One region of the Kocuria sp. CPCC 205297 genome, then DNA from elsewhere that is predicted to be linked to it. Evidence: predicted binding sites of a transcription regulator. Region 1 holds the regulator's gene; the other holds the start of a gene.
The links. Region 1 encodes LexA, which represses DNA repair genes until DNA is damaged. Its sites were predicted from a motif close to TCGAACANNTGTTCGA; they were not measured.

Region 1 (9,555 bases):
ACTCCGCCGTGACCGCGTTGGGCGGGCAGCGCCGGGAGGGACAGCGGTTCATGGCGGCCAAGGTCGCCGAGGCCCTCGAGACCGGCCGGCATCTGTTGGTTCAGGCCGGGACAGGAACGGGTAAGTCACTCGCGTACCTCGTCCCGGCCCTGCGCCACGCCCGCACCGCGGACAAGCCCGTGGTCGTGGCCACGGCCACGCTGGCCCTGCAGTCCCAGATCACGGGCCGGGACGTCCCCCGCTTGCTCGACGCGCTCGAGGACGAACTGGACGACCGCCCCGTCGTCGCGCTGCTCAAGGGCCGCTCCAACTACGCGTGCCTGCACAAGGTCGAGGGCGGCTACCCGGACGACGACGGCGCCCTGTTCGACGTCCCCGGTTCGGGACCCGCCGCAGGGGGCGCGGATCGCCCCCTCGGTGGCTTGGCCCAGCAGGTGCTGCGGTTGCGGGAATGGGTCGAGACCACCGAGACCGGGGCCCGGGACGACGTCCAGCCGGGTGTCACGGACGCCGCGTGGCGGCAGGTCTCCGTGACCGCCAAGGAGTGCCTGGGGCGCAAGTGCCCCCTCGTGGAGGAGTGCTTCGCCGAGCGCGCCCGGGCCGAGGCCGGCGAGGCGGACGTGGTGATCACCAACCACGCGCTGCTCGCGATCAACGCGTTCGAGGGGCTTGCGGTCCTGCCCGAGCACGACGTCGTGATCGTTGACGAGGCCCATGAGCTGCGGGACCGGGTCACGGGTGCCGTGACCGCGTCGCTGTCCGCCGCCGCGGTACGAGCGGCGGCCACGGCCGTGCGCAAGCACACCGCGGCGTCGAGCGATGCACTCGAGAAGGCCGCGCAGGCCTTCGATCTCGCCTTCGACCCCGACCCGTCCGGACTGTTGCCACGAGGCTTCACCGAGGAGCAGGTCTACGCGGTCGGTGGCGTTCAGGACGCCGCGCGCACGGGGCTCAGTGACACCAAGGGCGATTCCAAGGGCGAGGACGCGGCACGTCACGCGGCCCGCTCACGATTGTCCGAGCTGCTGGACACCGCCGAGCGCATGCTGTCGGCGGACACCGCCCATGACGTCCTGTGGATCTCCCGCGTGGGTCGCTGGTCGCCCACCGAGGGATACGTGGGAGCGTCCGAAGGCGAACCGGCGACCCTGAACATCGCGCCGCTCAGCGTCGCGGGGCCCCTGCGGGAGGGGTTGTTCGACGGGCGCACGGTCGTGCTGACCTCGGCGACCCTGGCCGTGGGGTCATCGTTCTCGTCCACGGCCGGGGCTCTCGGCCTGCAGGGCCCGGGGTCCCCCGCGTGGCGGGGCGTGGACGTGGGCAGCCCCTTCGACTACCGCCGCCAGGGCATCCTCTACGTGGCCAAGCACCTCGCGAAACCCGGCCGTGGCGTCTCGGAGGAGCAACTCGAGGAACTGCTCGGGCTGCTCGAGGCCTCGGGCGGCGGCGCGCTCGGTCTGTTCTCGTCCCGCCGGGCCGCGGAGGACGCGGCGGAGGCGCTGCGCGATCGTACAGAGCTGCCCATCCTGTGCCAGGGGGACGCCTCCCTGCCGTCCCTGGTCAAAGAGTTCACCGACGATCCCTCAGCGAGCCTGTTCGGAACCATGAGCCTGTGGCAGGGAGTGGACGTGCCGGGGCAATCGTGCCGACTGGTCGTGATCGACCGGATCCCGTTCCCGCGCCCGGACGATCCCCTGGGCACCGCGCGCACACGCGCGGCCGAACGGGCAGGCGGCAACGGGTTCATGTCGGTCTCGGCCACCCACGCCGCGGTGCGCCTGGCGCAGGGCGCCGGCCGACTGATCCGTGCGAGCGGGGACAAGGGCGTCGTCGCCGTGCTGGACTCGCGGCTCGCCACGGCGCGCTACGGGCCCTTCCTGGCCCAGTCCCTCCCGCCGCTGTGGCCCACCACGGACCGCTCGACCGTTCTCGGGGCGTTAGAGCGATTGGCGCGCTCCTGAGCGTTCGACCTCGCTGTGCTCACGTCCGTGGTGCCGTCCCGCGTGACGCGACGCGCGGTTCCCGGAACCGTTCGGAGGGCGAGCTACAGGGAGCGGAAGACCGAGACGACCTTTCCCATCACGGTCGCGTGATCACCCAGGATGGGTTCGTAGCGGGTGTTCTGGGGCAGCAGCCACGTGTGGCCGTCGCGCTGGCGGAAGGTCTTGACGGTCGCTTCGTCGTCCAGCAGGGCAGCCACGACGTCCCCGTTCTGCGCGGAGTTCTGTTGGCGCACCACGACCCAGTCGCCGTCGCAGATGGCAGCGTCGATCATGGAGTCCCCGGAGACCTTGAGCATGAACAACTGGCCGTGACCCACGAACTGCCGTGGCAGGGAGTAGACCTCCTCGACCGATTGTTCGGCGGTGATGGGGCCACCGGCGGCGATGCGCCCCACGAGCGGTACGGGGACCATGGCGTCGTCGTCGTCCGCGGCGGGCAGGTCGCCCATGGTGTGCACCGCGGGGGACCCGGCGCCCGATGCGCGGGTCGCCAAGGACTCCACGGAACCCGCGGGCTCGTCGGCCGGCCCCAGGTGGCGGTCGAGTTCCTCCGCGCTCAACGGGCGCAGGACCTCCATGGCGCGGGGTCGGCGCGGATCCCGGCGCAGGTAGCCCCACTTCTCGAGCTGGCCGAGCTGATGGGTCACGCTGGACAGGGACGCCAGACCCACGGTGTCACCGATCTCACGCATGGACGGCGGGTAGCCGCGCGTGGTGATGCAGCGCTGCACGGCACCGAGGATCCGTGCTTGTCGAGGGGTGAGCGTGCGCGAGCGTCGGTCGGACGCCTGCTGATTCGGGGAAGAAGTGCTCACGTGCGGGGTCCTTTCACCGTCCACGCTGTGCACACCCTGCGGTGGGCCGCGGAGGCCGCTTATGCGTGTCGGAGACGCGGGGTCAACTAACTCCTGTGTGACCTCGAGCTTAACCCGCGCGCGTCCCCGGGTTCAAATATGTGTTCGAAAAGGTCCTCGACAGCATTCGTACACCCGTGCTAGAACTGTTGGTAGAGATTCGAAAATGTGTTCTAAATACGCTCCGCGTTCGAACACCGCCACCTTCGGGTGGATCCGGTCAGATCACCAGGAGGTAGCCATGACCGCTCTCACCTTGTCGCGATCCGTTCGTTCCGCCACGGCTGCGTCCTCCGCCGCCGTGCGCGCTCGTACGTCGGCCCGCGCCGCGTCCGTCCAGGCCGCCCCGCGCGCCGCTCGCTCGCCGCTGCAGCTCACCCGCCGCGGCCGGTTCTTCCTGATCGGACTGCCCTTCGTCACGGGAGCGGCGGCCCTGTTGGTGGTCGCCGCCGTCTTCCTGCTGCCGCCCACGGTCAAGGCATCCACGGAACCGGCGGGGGCGCCCGTGACCCACGGAGTCACGGTGCAGGCGGACCAGACCCTGTGGGAGATCGCCGCCGTGGCGGACCCGCAGCGGGACACCCGCGAGGTCATGAACGACATCGCCGAGCTCAACGGTCTGACGTCCTCCACCCTGCACACGGGTCAGGTCCTGGAGGTCCCGTCCCGCTGACGGTGACCCGTCGGTGACGTGATCCGTCGGTGCCAAGTGAGCGACTCCTGGTGCGCCGACAAGCTCCGGGCGGTGTCACGACTGGTCCGGGAATCGACACACCGTGAGACGTCGTGTGACCGGATATGCGCCGAGTCCATAGACTGGTCTGGTGAATTCTCGTGATGATTCCCTCGAAGCCCTTCCGCTGCGCGACGACCTGCGGGGCTTGTCTCCCTACGGTGCTCCCCAGCTGGAAGTCCGTGTCGCACTGAACACCAACGAGAACACCCATCCGGTTCCCGAGCCCGTGGTTCGGGCCATCACGCGGCGCGCCACCGATGCCGCGGCGTCCCTGAACCGCTACCCGGACCGGGACTTCACCAATCTGCGGACCGCCCTAGCGTCCTATCTGGGTCACGAGCTGACCGAGGACAATCTGTGGGCCGCCAACGGGTCCAACGAGATCCTGCAGCAGATCCTGCAGGCCTTCGGTGGGCCGGAGCGCTCCGTGTTGAGCTTCGTCCCCACGTACTCGATGTACCCGTTGCTCGCCCTCGGGACCGGAACGCGGTTCATCGCGGGGGAGCGCGCTGCGGACTTCTCCCTGTCCGCGGAGTCGGCGGCACGCCAGGTGGGCGAGCACGCCCCGAACATCGTGTTCCTGTGCTCGCCCAACAACCCCACCGGGACCGCGCTCGAACTGGATGTCGTCGAGGCCGTGTACGAGGCGGGGGAGGACCGCAACACCATCGTCGTCGTGGACGAGGCCTACGCCGAGTTCGCGCGCTTCGGAACCCCCTCGGCGCTAACCCTGCTTCCCGGCCGTCCCCGGCTCATCGTCACGCGCACCATGAGCAAGGCGTTCGCGTTAGCGGGTGCACGGCTCGGGTACTTCGCCGCGGACCGCTCCGTCGCGGACGCTATCCGCCTCGTGCGCTTGCCGTACCACCTGTCCTCGGTGACCCAGGCGACCGCACTGGCCGCACTCGAACACCACGAGACACTGCTCGGCACGGTCGAGGACATCAAACTGCAGCGCGACCGGATCGTGGACGAGCTCAAGCGACTGGGCCTGACCCCCGCCGAATCCGATTCCAACTTCGTGTTCTTCGAGTGCGGCGGGGACGCCCACGCCATGTGGCAGGGTCTGCTCGACCAGGGCGTCCTCGTGCGGGACGTGGGGATCCCCGGCCACCTACGGGTCACCGCCGGGACGGAAGCGGAGACCACCGCGTTCCTCGAGGCCGTGGAGTCCTACCTCGCCCGGTCCTGAGCCGGACCGTCCGGGCCAAGATTCTGAGCCGGCCCGGCTCGTCTCGAACCGTGGGACCGGTCTAGCCGCGGCCCCATGGTCCCACCCCAGCCATCTAGACTGGACCCGCCCGCCGAGCCGTCGCCGGGCGCCGTCCCCGAGGAGATGTCGTCTTTCATGAGCGCAGTCGAGAACCACCGCACCGCCACGGTGGAACGCGTGACCAGTGAATCCACCGTGCGCGTGAGCCTGGACCTGGACGGGACGGGTACGTCCTCGATCGAGACCACGGTGCCGTTCTACAACCACATGCTCACGGCACTGTCCAAGCACTCCCTGATCGACCTGGACATCCAGGCCCACGGGGACACGGACATCGACGTCCACCACACGGTCGAGGACACAGCGATCGTCCTGGGTGATGCGCTGCGCCAAGGACTCGGGGACAAGCGGGGGATCCGCCGTTTCGGGCAGGCCACCGTGCCGCTCGACGAGGCACTCGCGTCCGCCGTGGTGGACGTGTCCGGGCGGCCCTACGTGGTGCACACGGGTGAACCGGAGGGCCAGCAATACCACTTGATCGGTGGTCACTTCACCGGGTCGATGACCCGCCACGTCTTCGAGTCCCTGGCCTACCACGCCCAGTTGTGCCTGCACGTGGAGGTGATCCGCGGCCGCGATCCGCACCACATTGCCGAGGCCCAGTTCAAGGCGCTTGCGCGGGCGTTGCGCGAAGCCGTGGAGCCCGACGCCCGCATGGCCGGCGTGGTCCCGTCCACCAAGGGCGCCCTGTGAGCGGGGCGGAGCAGAACATGACGGAGGCGCCGAGCGTTGTCGTCCTGGACTACGGCGCGGGCAATGTGCGATCTGCCGTGCGCGCCCTCGAGGAGGCCGGCGCGCGGGTGGTGCTGAGCGCCGATCCGCGCGACGTCATGGACGCGGACGGTCTCGTGGTCCCGGGCGTGGGAGCCTTCGCGGCCGTCATGGAGGGATTGCGCGCGGTGGACGCCCCGCGGCTCATCGATCGCCGGTTGAGCGGTGGCCGTCCGGTGCTGGGGATCTGCGTGGGCCTACAGGTCATGTTCGACCGCGGCGTGGAACACGGTCACGAGTCCGAGGGACTGGCACAGTGGCCCGGGACCGTGGAACGCCTCGACGCTCCGGTGGTCCCGCACATGGGCTGGAATGAAGTGCGCCCGCCGGAGGGCTCGGTACTGTTCCGCGGCATTGAGGACGAGCGGTTCTACTTTGTGCACTCCTACGGGGTGCGGGAGTGGGAATTCGACCAGAGCATCGAGCACATGGTGCCCCCGGGCGTCACCTGGTCCGAGCACGGGGCGCCCTTCGTTGCCGCCGTGGAGAACGGTCCGTTGAGCGCCACGCAGTTCCACCCCGAGAAGTCCTCCGCGGCGGGGATCGCCCTGCTGCGCAACTGGCTGTCCACGCTGCCGCGCACCGGACGCATGGCCGGGCGCATCCCCGCACCGGGTTCGGGGGTCCCGGCATGACCGCATCGGTGCTGCTGCTCGTGGCGGGGGCGTTCTTCGTGGGCGGGGCGATCTCCTTCCATCAGCAGCGCAAGCCGCTGTGGAGCGTGGTGTTGCTCGCGTTTGTGGCCCTCGTGTTGATCGGCTACGGGGGCTACTCGTGGTTCACGAGCGTGTGAACCGGGCGTAGTGCCGTCGTCAACGGGTACGGGGCGCGCGCCACACCGCGACAATCCAATCAACCACCGGACCACCACGGCGCCCGCAGGCGCCACGTGAGGAGAGACATGACCGAGACCACCGAACGCCGTTTGGAACTGCTGCCCGCGGTGGACGTGCAAGGCGGACAGGCCGTGCGCCTGGTCCAGGGGGAGGCCGGCTCCGAGACCGGCTACGGCGATCCGCTCGAGGCCGCCCTCGCGTGGCAGGAAGCGGGCGCCGAATGGTTGCACCTCGTGGACCTCGACGCCGCTTTCGGTCGCGGTGACAACATCGAGGTCCTGCGCCGCGTGGCCGCGAACCTCGACCTCAGGATCGAGATGTCCGGCGGGATCCGGGACGACGAATCCCTCGAGCGCGTCCTGACCCTGGACCCCGCGCGCATTAACCTGGGCACAGCGGCGCTCGAGAACCCCGAGTGGACGCATCGCGTGATCGCCGAGCACGGGGACAGGATCGCCGTGGGTCTGGACGTGCGCGGCACCACGCTCGCCGCGCGCGGCTGGACCAAGGACGGCGGCGACCTGTGGGAGGTGCTGGAGCGCCTCGAGGCCGACGGCTGCGCGCGGTACGTGGTCACCGACGTGACCAAGGACGGCACGCTGCGCGGGCCCAACACCGAGCTGCTGGCCGAGGTCGCCCGCCGCACGGACAAGCCCGTGGTGGCCTCGGGCGGAATTTCGTCTCTCGAGGACCTCGCCGCGCTGCGCGAGCTCGTCCCCGCCGGCATCGAGGGCGCGATCGTGGGCAAGGCGCTCTACGCCGGCAAGTTCACGCTTGCGCAGGCCCTGGACGTCGCCGGTCGCCCGAGTGCCTGAGCACCGCGCGGATCGCGGGCCCGGACGCGAAGCGCACCCGCCCTCCGGGCGCGGTGACCACGACGTTTCCGGACCCAGCGCACGCGTTTCCGGGGCCGACGGCGCTCGCGCCCTTCCCGCGCACATCGCCGCCCAGCTGCGCTCGGCCGGTGGCCCCACAGACACCGGCGGTCAGTCGTGGGAGGGTCGCAATTTGGGGGAGGGTACGAGCCACACCCACCAGTTTCCCGACGACCCCGGCACCGCGGATCCGAATGTCGCCTGCGCACTTGACGCATGGCGCGCGGGGACAGTGGGCGAGGAGGAGGTCGTGGCCGCGCTCGCCGGGATCCGGGTGTTCGTGCCCATCGTGGCGCAGGTGTCCCAGTCTCACATCACCGAGGACGGCCTGGTCTCCGACAAGGAAGCGGACATGGCCCTCGTGAGCTTGCAGGCCGCCGACGGCCGCAAGGCCCTGCCGGTGTTCACGTCCACCAGTGCACTGACCGCATGGAACGCCCGGGCCCGACCGGTCGCCGCGGACATCCGCCGCGCCGCGCTGTCCGCGGTGCAAGACGGCTCCGCGCTGCTTGTCGTGGATCCGGGGGCGGATCCGGCCTTCGTGGTCCGGCGCCCCGCCCTGTGGGCCGTGGCGCAGGGACATGAGTGGACGCCGTCGTACCGGGACGTCGCGGTGGACGACGCCGTCACGCGCGCGGCACTCGGGCGCTCGGAGATCGTGGCGGCGCTCGCCGGCCCGGGTCGCGGTGTGAATGCCGCGCGGTCCGACGGCGCCGCGTTACGCGGTGGGGGCGAGGGCCCGGAGCTCACGGTCACCCTGCAGCTGCGGGTGGGGCTGTCCGCCGACGAGGTACAGGCAGTAGTGGGGCATTACCAACAGCAGCTCGCGGCCCAGCCCGTCATGGCGGAGGCGGTGGATTCGATCGAGGTCCGGCTCACTGCGTGAGGTCACTGCATGAGATCACAGCGTGACGTCGCCGTCTGACGTCACCAAGAGGAACGCGGCGCACGACCACCGGTTGCGCGTCGCGTTCCTTAAAAGGGCTTCAACGGGACTGACGCTCAGCCGTAGACCGGGCCCGTGAACTTCTCGCCGGGTCCCGCGCCGGGGGCGTCGGGGAACGGGGAGGCCTCGCGGAACGCGAGCTGGAGGGACTTGAGGCCGTCGCGCAACGGGCCGGCGTGCTGGGAGCCGATTTCGGGGGCGGCAGCGGTGATCAGACCCGCGAGAGCGATGATGAGCTTGCGCGCCTCGTCCAGGTCCTTGAGTTCCTCGGCGTTCTCCTCCGCGGCCAGGCCGCACTTCACGGCGGCGGCGCTCATGAGATGGACCGCGGCGGTCGTGATGACCTCGACCGCGGGGACCTCGGCGATGTCACGCATCTGGTTGTTCACCTCGGCGAGGGTCTCGTCGGGCAGTGCACCGGGATCGGAGGCGCCGTGGTCGTGGGCGGCGTCGTGAGCGTGAGCGGGACCCTGGGACGATGCGGTGTCGGTGAATTCGAAGCGCTCGGAGCGCGGCTGCTCGGACATGGGACCACTGTAGAACAGCGACCTCGCCCGGCGTGGGGCCGTCCCTCGACTGGCCCCGACGCCCCCGCATGCGTTATATTGGTGGACAGTGTGCAAGCGGAGATGACTCCCACCCGCCGCCGCCCGCCGAGTGACGCGATCACTCGGCACCAGGTGCCCGGGTTCGTGACCGAACGACCACGCCGTTTTCATGACGGTCGTGTCGTCTTGGTCTCTGTGTGGTTCTCACCTCCGCTCGCGCGTGCCGCAGCGGAGGTTTTTCGTTGTGGTCCAGGACCCAACCACGGGGAAACCCACGAACTCAGGAGCTTGGCATTAGCGATCCACGTATCAATGACAGAATCCGTGTCCCGGAAGTCCGCTTGGTCGGACCTGGCGGCGAGCAGGTCGGCATCGTTCGCGTGCAGGACGCGCTGCGGCTGGCCCGAGAATCGGATCTCGATCTGGTCGAGGTCGCACCCAACGCCAAGCCCCCCGTGGCCAAGCTCATGGACTTCGGCAAGTACAAGTACGAAGCTGCGGTCAAGGCTCGTGAGGCGCGCAAGAACCAGGCCAACACGGTGCTCAAGGAAGTGCGTTTCCGGTTGAAGATCGACACGCACGACTACGAGACCAAGGTGGGTCACGCCAAGCGTTTCCTCTCCGCGGGGGACAAGGTCAAGGCCATGATCCAGTTCCGCGGTCGTGAGCAGCAGCGCCCCGCGATGGGTGTGCGCCTGCTCGAGCGGCTCGCG
Region 2 (9,555 bases), on a different contig from region 1:
GACGCCGCGGCGTCGGACGGGGAGGGCGTGAGCCGGGACGAGTTCGAACTGCCCGGCGACCCGGACGGTTTCCAACGGCTGTGGACCCCGCACCGGTTGGCGTACGTGCGCGGGGAGGAGACGTCCGTGGAGCAGCCTCCGGGCTGCCCATTCTGCACCGCGCCGGGCCGCTCGGACGAGGACGCGCTGATCGTCCACCGCGGGGAGCACTGCTTCGCGGTGCTCAACCTCTTCCCGTACAACCCGGGCCACGTGCTCGTGTGCCCGTACCGCCACGTGGCGGAGCTCACGGAGCTCACGGACGACGAACTGTGGGAGCTCAACACGCTGACCCGCACCGTGGTCCTCGTGATCCGGGACGTCGCCAGCCCCGCGGCGTTCAATGTGGGACTCAACCTGGGCCAGGCCGCCGGCGGTTCGCTGTCCGAGCACCTGCACCAACACGTGGTCCCGCGCTGGACGGGGGACGCGAACTTCATGCCCGTCGTCGCCCACACCAAACCCCTCATCCAGACCCTGGCGGCCACGCGCGAGGACATCGCCCGCGCGTGGCCCCGGGACTGACCCCCCGCGGGCCCCGGACCGCCCCGCCGGGCGAATCCGCCCGCTCACTAGGATGGAGACCATGTCCCGACCACTCGTACGTGTCCTCGGCCAGGGGGTGCGCTGGGCGTCGAGCCTGCGCGGCGGTGGCTCCGCCTTCCCCGGCCTGGTCATGGAGAAACTGCACCCCGGGTTCGTCGCGGAGGAGCTCGCCAAGCTGCCACTCGGCGTGGTGGTGATCAGCGGCACCAACGGCAAGACCACCACGACCAAGATGACCGTCCAGTTGTTGCGTTCACAAGGACTGCGCGTGTTCACCAATCGCACGGGCTCCAACTTCGTGCGCGGTGTCGCGGCGTCCCTGCTCGCGGAGATGGACGCGTTCGGTCGGCTCGTGGCGGACGTCGCGGTGCTCGAGCTGGACGAGGCCCACGCGGTGCACTTCGTGAAGCAGGTCCGGCCCCGGATCTCGCTGTTGCTCAATGTGATGCGGGACCAGCTCGACCGGTTCGGGGAGATCGACACCACGCGCCGGATGCTGAGCCAGGTCGCGCGCGCCACCACGGGCACGGTCGTGCTCAACCGCGAGGACCCTCGGATCGCGAGCCTCGCCCAGGACGTGACCGAGGGCACCGCCGTGAGCTGGTTCGGGCTCTCGGACGCACTGCGCCCCATGTTCCCGTCCGACGACGACATGCGTGACGGGCTACGACAGGTGGACCCCGGCGCCCAGGACTCGCACGTGCCGTCCGCGCGTCGGCCCGACGCCGACGTCGTGCTCGAGGCCGTGAACGCGCGCAGCGTGGAACTCGACGTGCGCGGGCGCAAGCACGACGCCACGGTGGACCTGTACGGCGTCTACAACCAGTACAACGCCGCGGCCGCCCTCGCCACGAGCCTGCAGGTGCTCGGCGACGTCGCGGACGTCCCCTCCCTCGTGGCCGAACTGGGGGAGGTCACCCCGGCGTTCGGTCGCGGGGAAACCATCACGGTCCAGGACAAGCCCCTGCAGTTGCTGCTCGTGAAGAACCCCGCGGGCTTCCGGCTCTCCCTGGCCTCGGCCTCCGCGCAGGACTACGCCACGATGATCGCGATCAACGACCAGTACGCGGACGGCCGGGACGTCTCGTGGCTGTGGGACGTGGACTTCGACGCGTTGCGCGACGGCGGCGTGGACATGGTCTCGGGCGTGCGCGCGTGGGACATGGCGCTGCGCCTGGACTACGACCTCGTGCGCGTGGCCGCGGTGGAACCGGACCTCGAGGACGCGCTACGCCGGTTCATCGCGGACTCGGGGGAGCGCCCCATGAGAATCTTCTGCACGTACACGGCCATGCTCTCCCTGCGCAGGATCCTGGGCGACATGACGCACGTGGCGGCCATCTAGGAGGACACCGTGGCACACGACACCGCCGGGGCGCTGCGCATCGTGCAGCTCTACCCCCGGGACATGAACATCTACGGCGACTGGGGCAACACACTCACGCTCAAGCGCCGCGCCGAACGCCGCGGCCTCGAGACCGAGATCGTGGACTACAACCCCGGCGACCCGTGGCCCGAGAACGCCGACCTCTTCGTGGGCGGCGGAGGACAGGACTCGGGACAGTTCCGCGTGGCCGACGACCTCGTCGTGGTGGCACCGCGACTGCACGAGGCCGTGGCCCGAGGCGTGCCCATGCTCGCGATCTGCGGGCTCTACCAGCTCTTCGGGCACAGTTTCCGCACGGGGGCCGGGGAGACACTGTCCGGGATCGGGATCTTCGACCTCGAGACGGTGGCCGGTCCGGAACGGCTGATCGGCAACATCGTGACCGAGTCCGCGGACCTGGGCACGATCGTCGGCTACGAGAACCACTCGGGGCTCACCCACCTGGGCGCCGGGCAACAACCCCTCGCGAGTGTCGCCTCGGGGGCCGGCAACAACGGGCAGGACGCCACGGAGGGTGCGCGCACCGCGAACGTGCTGGGCAGCTACCTGCATGGGTCGCTGCTGCCCAAGAACCCGCGCGTCGCGGATTTCCTGCTCGCGGCGGCGCTCGAGCTGCGCGGCGAGACCCTGCCGGAGGGGGAACTCGACGACACGCTCGCCCAGCGCGCCCGCGACGTCGCCGCGTCGCGCCCGCGCTGACGGGCCACGCCCCGCGCTCGTTATCATGGAGGTCGATCCGTGTCCGGCCCGCAGGGGCCGGACGCATTCTTTCGAGGAGGTCATTCATGTCAGGTCACTCCAAGTGGGCCACGACCAAGCACAAGAAGGCGGCGATCGACGCCAAGCGCGCCAAGGCGTTCGCCAAGTACATCAAGGGGATCGAGGTCGCGGCCCGCATGGGCGGCGCGGACACCTCGGGTAACCCCGCGCTCGAACTGGCGGTCTCCAAGGCCAAGAAGAACTCGGTGCCCAACGACAACATCGACCGCGCGATCAAGCGCGGCGCCGGGCTCACGGGCGAGACGATCGACTACACCGAGATCCTCTACGAGGCCCGCGGCCCGCAAGGCACCGCGCTGTACATCGAGTGCCTCACGGACAACAAGAACCGCGCGGCCTCCGAGGTGCGCGTGGCCGTGACCCGCCACGGCGGCACCATGGCGGACTCCGGTTCCGTGGCGTACCTGTTCGAGCGCAAGGGCGTGGTGGAGGTCGCCAAGACGGACGGTCTCACCGAGGACGACGTCCTGATGGCCGTGCTCGACGCCGGCGCCGAGGAAGTGCTCGACGAGTCCGACGACTTCGAGGTGGTCAGCGAGGCGACCGACCTGCCCGCTATCCGCACCGCCCTGGACGAGGCCGGTCTCGAGTACAACAACGACGACCCCCAGTTCCGCCCCACCATGAAGGTGGACCTGGACGCCGAGGGCGCCCGCAAGTTCCTCAAGCTCGCGGACGCGGTCGAGGAGCTCGACGACGTGCAGAACGTCTACTCGAACGCCAACATCCCGGCCGAGGTCATGGCCGTGCTCGAGGACGACGAGTAATTCCGTGAGTCCCGTGGTGGCCCGGCAGTCCCAACAGCGCGTGCTCGCGGTGGACCCCGGTCTCACCCGGTGCGGTTTCGCCGTGGTGGACATGTCCGCGCAGCGAACCGGAACGTTCGTGCACGTCCAGGTGAGCGGGACGCGCGCGCACGAGGCCCTCGAACACCGCGTGCTGTCGATCATGCGGGCCGCCGAGGAACTCATGGACCGCTTCCGCCCGGACGTCGTGGCCGTGGAACGCGTGTTCGCGCAGAACAACGCTCCCACGGTCGTGGGCACGGCCCAGGCCACGGGCGTCGTGATCGCCGCGGCCGCGGCGCGGGGCATCCCGGTCGCGTGGCACACCCCGTCCGAGGTCAAGGCCGCGGTCACCGGGGACGGCTCCGCGGACAAGGAATCGGTGAACCGCATGGTCGTGCGCATCCTGCGCCTGGACGCCCCGCCGCGGCCCGCGGACGCCGCCGACGCGCTGGCCCTGGCCGTGTGCCACGGGTGGCGCGGTGGGATGGCCGGTGTCAACGCGGCCGAGCGCACGTCCACCCACTCGGGTTCGCGCCCGATGCAGACCCGCCGGGGTGCCGCACTGACTCCGGCGCAGCAGGCGTGGCGACGCGCCGAGACCGCGTCGCGAGCCCCCGGTGCCACCGCGCCGCGCGCATCAGGTACGGCCGCGTCCCGCGCGCCGGGCGCAGCGACCGGTACCCGCGGGCGGCGCGGCCGGGTGTCCTGAGCCTCCCGTTGCGGGCCCGCCTCACGAGCGGGAGCACTCGTTCCGGGTGTCCCCGGCGCTTGGTACAGTGACGGGCAGGAATTCGTACACGTGTTCGAACGGCGCGCCACGTCCTGCCCCAGGTCGCGGCGCGTTCGGACACACCGACGTTCTCGGCCGGCGGCCGTGGGAGGGGAGGGGCACCGTGATCGCCTCGATAACCGGTGAGGTGCGTTTCGTTGGCGCCACGTTCGCCGTGGTGGAGGTCTCGGGCTTCGGCATCGAGGTCAACGCGAGCCCCCGCACGCTCGCCGGGCTGCGGGTCGGTGCCACCGCGCACCTGCACACCGCGTACATCGCCCGCAAGGACGAGGCGCCGGTGCTGTTCGGTTTCGCCCAGGCGGACGAGAAGGAGATCTTCTCCGTCATGCTCGGGGTCTCCGGGGTGGGCCCGCGCACCGCGCTCGCCGCGGTCTCTGTCCTCGGGCCCGACGACGCCCGGCGCGCGATCGCCGCCGGCGACGACAAGGCCTTCACGGCCGTCCCCGGGATCGGACCGAAGTCCGCGCGGCGCATCGTCCTGGAACTCGCGGACAAGCTCGTCCTGCCGGACCCCGCGCCGCAGCAGAGCGCACAGCCCGGCATGCAGGTGTGGCGTGAGCAGGTCGTGGACGCTCTCACGGGTCTGGGCTGGAGCGAGAAGGACGCGGCCCGCGGGATCGACGACGCCCTAGAGACCCAGCCGGAACTGGCGGAGTCCGCCAACGTGGCCGAGATCCTGCGCGCCGTGCTGTCCTGGCTCGGCACCGCCAAGGCCACGTCCCACACGCGGACCAGGGGGCGGTGAGCATGGCCGTGGAGGAACGTGGATCGGTGGGCCAACAACGTCTCGTGGGCGCCGAGGGCGACTACGACGACCAGCAGCTCGAGGCGTCCCTGCGCCCGGGGACCCTGCACGACTTCGTGGGGCAGAAGCGGGTACGGGCGCAGCTGTCCCTCGTGCTCGAGGCCTCCAAGCTGCGCGGGCGCACCGCGGACCACGTGCTGCTGTCCGGGCCTCCAGGCCTCGGCAAGACGACCCTGGCCATGATCATCGCGCAGGAGCTGGATGTCCCCCTGCGGATCTCGTCCGGTCCCGCGATCCAGCACGCCGGTGACCTCGCGGCCATCCTGTCCTCCCTGACCCACGGGGAGGTGCTGTTCCTGGACGAGATCCACCGGATGTCCCGGCCCGCGGAGGAAATGCTGTACATGGCCATGGAGGACTTCCGCGTGGACATCGTGGTGGGCAAGGGCGCCGGTGCCACGTCCATCCCGCTGGACCTGCCCCCGTTCACGCTCGTGGGTGCCACCACCCGCGCGGGGCTGCTGCCCGGGCCACTGCGCGACCGGTTCGGCTTCACGGGTCACCTGGAGTTCTACTCCGTCGAGGAACTCGAGCTCGTGCTGCGCCGTTCGGCCGGGCTGCTCGACCTCACCATGACGAGCGAGGCGTTCACGGAGGTCGCGTCGCGCTCACGCGGCACCCCTCGTATCGCCAACCGACTGCTGCGGCGCGTGCGGGACTGGGCGCTCGTGCACGGCGTGGTGCGCATCGACGCGCGGGCCGCCGGATCCGCACTCGACATGTACGAGGTGGACGCCCGGGGTCTGGACCGCCTGGACCGCAACGTGCTCTCGGCCCTGGTGAACAAGTTCAACGGCGGCCCCGTGGGGCTGTCCACCCTGGCGATCGCCGTGGGGGAGGAGACCGAGACGGTCGAGACCGTCGCGGAACCATTCCTGGTCCGCGAGGGCCTGCTCGGTCGCACCCCGCGCGGGCGGATCGCCATGGCCGCGGCGTGGGAGCACCTGGGACTCGACGTCCCCGAGCACGCTGCGTTCAAGGACCCGGCGCTGAAAACCGCGCTCGCCACCGAACCGGACTCGGAGGATCCGTCCAGCACGTGACCAGATCCATCCCCTAAGCTGGGGAGGATCGGCCGGGACCTTCGCACCCCTGCGCAGTCGTGCCCGGTCGCGCTGTACGTGCACCTCGACAGAACGGATCCTTCGTGACCATCCTCGCTCAGACCCAGGACGCTGCCGGTGGCGGCGCCGGAACCGCATGGTTCCTGCCCGTGATGCTCGTGGTCATGGTCCTGCTGCTGTGGCTGCCCATGCGCCGACAGAAGAAGGCCCAGGCCCAGATGAAGGCCAAGCAGGCCACCATGGAGCCGGGCACGCGCGTGATGACGAGCTTCGGTCTCTACGGCACCCTGCGGGACATGGACCGGGAGAACAACAAGGCAGTCCTGGAGGTCTCCCCGGGCCAGCTCGTCACGGTGCACTCCCAGACCGTGACCACCGTGGTGGACGAGCTGCCCGCCGAGTCCGCGGCCACCGCCGCCCCCGGCGTGGTCGAGGCGGAGTCCGTCCAGGCCGGTACCCCCGAGGCGGCCGGTTCGGCGCATCGCGTGGATCCGGTCGACCCCGTGGACGGTTCCACGGCCGCCGGCGAGCAGGGCACTACCCAGCGCGGCGCCACCCAGCCCGGCACCACACCGGGCGCGGCGGCCCCGGATGCCTCGCAACGGACCTGGCGCGACGCCGGCGACCGCGACGATCGCGGTAACCCCACTACCTGATTTCCCCCCCCCCCCCACCGGGACACGGGCCGAGGACCTCGGCCCGTTTCTCATGTGTCGACCGGGCCGCGGCCCCGGTCGAGGACACGTTGAAGGACACCAATGGCAGTAGAGAAGAAGGCGCAGACCCCGGGATCGCGTGGCGGGTCCCGTTGGCGGCGCACCAAGGCCTCCAGCACGTCGGAGGGGACCCCCGGGAACGGGACCACAGCGGCGAACGGCACGTCCGGTCGGAACGGGACGGGTACCGCGAAGCGGCGCCCCCGCTCCGGAGCGGGGGCGTCGGCGGCGCGCAAGGCCCTGGTGGCCCTTGCAGCGGTGATCGCGATCCTCGCCGGGGTCCTCGTCTACGGTGTGACGACCGACCGCACCGGGTGGGCGCCCAAACTGGCGCTGGATCTCGAGGGTGGCACGCAGATGGTGCTCTCGCCCACGCTGCAGGGGGAAAACTCCGGTCAGGACATCTCCCAGGAGCAGCTCGACCAGGCGGTCGAGATCATCCGCCAGCGCGTGGACGGTGCGGGTGTCTCCGAGGCGGAGATCACCACGCAGTCCGGGCGCAACATCGTGGTGTCGATGCCCGGTGTGCCCTCGTCCGAGACGCGTGAGCTGATCCAGACCTCCGCGCAGATGGCGTTCCGTCCCGTGATCGTCTCGGGCTCCGGCGCGGCCACCCCGGAGAACCAGCGCACCGACCCCACGTCGATCCCCCAACCGGAGGGTGAGCCCGAGAACTCGTCCGACCCCAAGTGGGTCACGCGGGATCTCTTCGCCAGGTACGAGGCGCTCGACTGCAGCGCGCCGCGGCCCCAGGAGGAGCGCGCCTCCCAGCCGCAGGACAAGGCGATCGTGGCGTGCGATCCGCAGAGCAACGCCAAGTTCATCCTGGGCCCCGTCGAGATCCCCGGCACGGACATCGCCACGGCGTCCTACGCACAGGCGTCCAACTCCCAGGGCCACGCGACGGGCGGGTTCGCCGTGAACCTGCAGTTCAACGACGAGGGCACGCAGACCTTCAAGGAACTTTCCGAACGGCTCTACGGACTTGGCCAGGGTGGACAGAACGGTGCACGCAACCGGTTCGCGATCGTGCTGGACGGTTCCGTGGTCTCCGCGCCGACCATGAACGCCGTGATCACGGACGGTCGTGCGCAGATCACCGGCAGCTTCACCGAGGACGAGGCCAAGTTCCTGTCCGAGCAGTTGAAGTACGGTGCGTTGCCGGTGTCCTTCTCGATCGACTCCGAGCAGCAGATCTCCGCAACCCTGGGCAGTAACCAGTTGCGGATGGGCATCATCGCGGGGCTGATCGGTCTGGCGCTCGTGTGCATCTACTCGCTGTTCCAGTACCGCTGGTTGGGTCTCGTGACCATCGCCTCACTCGTCGTGGCTGGTGTCGTGACCTACCTGGCCATCACCCTGCTGGGGTGGGGCGCGAACTACCGGCTGTCCCTGGCCGGCGTCGCGGGTCTCGTGGTGGCGATCGGTCAGACCGCGGACTCGTTCATCGTGTACTTCGAACGCATCCGTGACGAGATCCGCGCCGGGCGCACGATCCCGGCCGCCGTGGACCACGGCTGGCAACGCGCGCGCCAGACGGTGCTCGCGTCCAAGGCCGTGAACCTGTTGGCCGCCGTGGTGCTCTACTTCGTGGCCGTGGGCAATGTGCGCGGCTTCGCGTTCACGCTCGGTCTCACCGCGATCGCGGACCTGCTGGTCGTGTTCCTGTTCACCCACCCGATCATGGTGTTGCTCGCACGCACGCCCTACTTCGGCAACGGCGCGCGGCACTCCGGTCTGGATCCCGAAGCGCTCGACGCCGTCCCGCTCTACCGCGGCGCCGGCCGGCTGCGCAGCCACGAGGACGGTGACGGTCTCACGATCGCCGAACGACGACGCCGCGCAGCACAGCAGGCGAGCGCAGCGCCGTCGTCCACCGCCGGAGCCCACGGGAACACGTCCGTCGGCTCCACCGCGGCCACCGCCCGTCCCGATTCCGAGGAGACCCAGCGATGAGCAACCGACTCGCGCGTTTCGGCAATGACCTGCACAGCGGGCGCAGGTCCTACCCCTTCGTCCAGAAGCGGGGACCGTGGCTCGCCGTGAGCCTGGCCCTCGTGGTGATCTCCGTGCTGATCCCCGTGATCAAGGGCGGGTTCAACCTGGGGATCGACTTCACGGGCGGCTCCGAGTTCACGGTCTCGGACGTGTCCACCACGGACGTCTCCCTGGGCGAGCGGGCGGTCGCGGAGACCCCCGGTGCCCACGAGGCGACCGTGACGAACATCGCCCCGGGCACTGTGCGGGTGCAGACTCAGCAGCTCGACGACGACCAGACCCTGACCCTGAAGAACAAGTTGCAGGACGCCTACGGCGTGGGCGAGGACCAGGTGACCTCCAACTTCGTGGGACCCACGTGGGGCCAGGGTGTCACCCGGCAGGCCCTGTGGGGACTCGTGATCTTCGTGGTGCTCGCGCTCGCACTCATGGCGCTGTACTTCCGCACGTGGAAGATGTCCGTGGCCGCGATCGCGGCCATGCTCTTCACGATCGTCATCACCGCGGGTGTGTATTCCCTGGTGGGTTTCGAGATCACCCCCTCCGCGGTGATCGGCTTCCTCACGGTGCTGTCCTACTCGCTCTACGACTCCGTGGTGGTCTTCGACAAGGTGCGTGAGAACACCGCGGGGCTCGTGGGCG

Region 2: the regulator LexA is predicted to act here: its motif matches at 4,332-4,347, upstream of ruvA (Holliday junction branch migration protein RuvA).

The regions. Positions count from the first base shown of each region.
Region 1 covers NZ_JAVKPY010000001.1:16,105-25,659, reverse strand. Annotated here, with positions in the region: gene RF650_RS00155 (ATP-dependent DNA helicase) at 1-1,961, shown strand, start outside; gene lexA (transcriptional repressor LexA) at 2,045-2,818, opposite strand; gene RF650_RS00145 (LysM peptidoglycan-binding domain-containing protein) at 3,099-3,530, shown strand; gene RF650_RS00140 (histidinol-phosphate transaminase) at 3,682-4,785, shown strand; gene hisB (imidazoleglycerol-phosphate dehydratase HisB) at 4,942-5,559, shown strand; gene hisH (imidazole glycerol phosphate synthase subunit HisH) at 5,577-6,272, shown strand; gene RF650_RS00125 (hypothetical protein) at 6,269-6,430, shown strand; gene priA (bifunctional 1-(5-phosphoribosyl)-5-((5-phosphoribosylamino)methylideneamino)imidazole-4-carboxamide isomerase/phosphoribosylanthranilate isomerase PriA) at 6,539-7,288, shown strand; gene RF650_RS00115 (SseB family protein) at 7,413-8,234, shown strand; gene RF650_RS00110 (DUF1844 domain-containing protein) at 8,351-8,821, opposite strand; gene infC (translation initiation factor IF-3) at 9,184-9,555, shown strand, end outside.
Region 2 covers NZ_JAVKPY010000009.1:118,315-127,869, reverse strand. Annotated here, with positions in the region: gene RF650_RS10100 (HIT domain-containing protein) at 1-564, shown strand, start outside; gene RF650_RS10095 (MurT ligase domain-containing protein) at 617-1,930, shown strand; gene RF650_RS10090 (type 1 glutamine amidotransferase) at 1,940-2,671, shown strand; gene RF650_RS10085 (YebC/PmpR family DNA-binding transcriptional regulator) at 2,758-3,519, shown strand; gene ruvC (crossover junction endodeoxyribonuclease RuvC) at 3,524-4,249, shown strand; gene ruvA (Holliday junction branch migration protein RuvA) at 4,434-5,075, shown strand; gene ruvB (Holliday junction branch migration DNA helicase RuvB) at 5,078-6,178, shown strand; gene yajC (preprotein translocase subunit YajC) at 6,283-6,855, shown strand; gene secD (protein translocase subunit SecD) at 6,958-8,871, shown strand; gene secF (protein translocase subunit SecF) at 8,868-9,555, shown strand, end outside.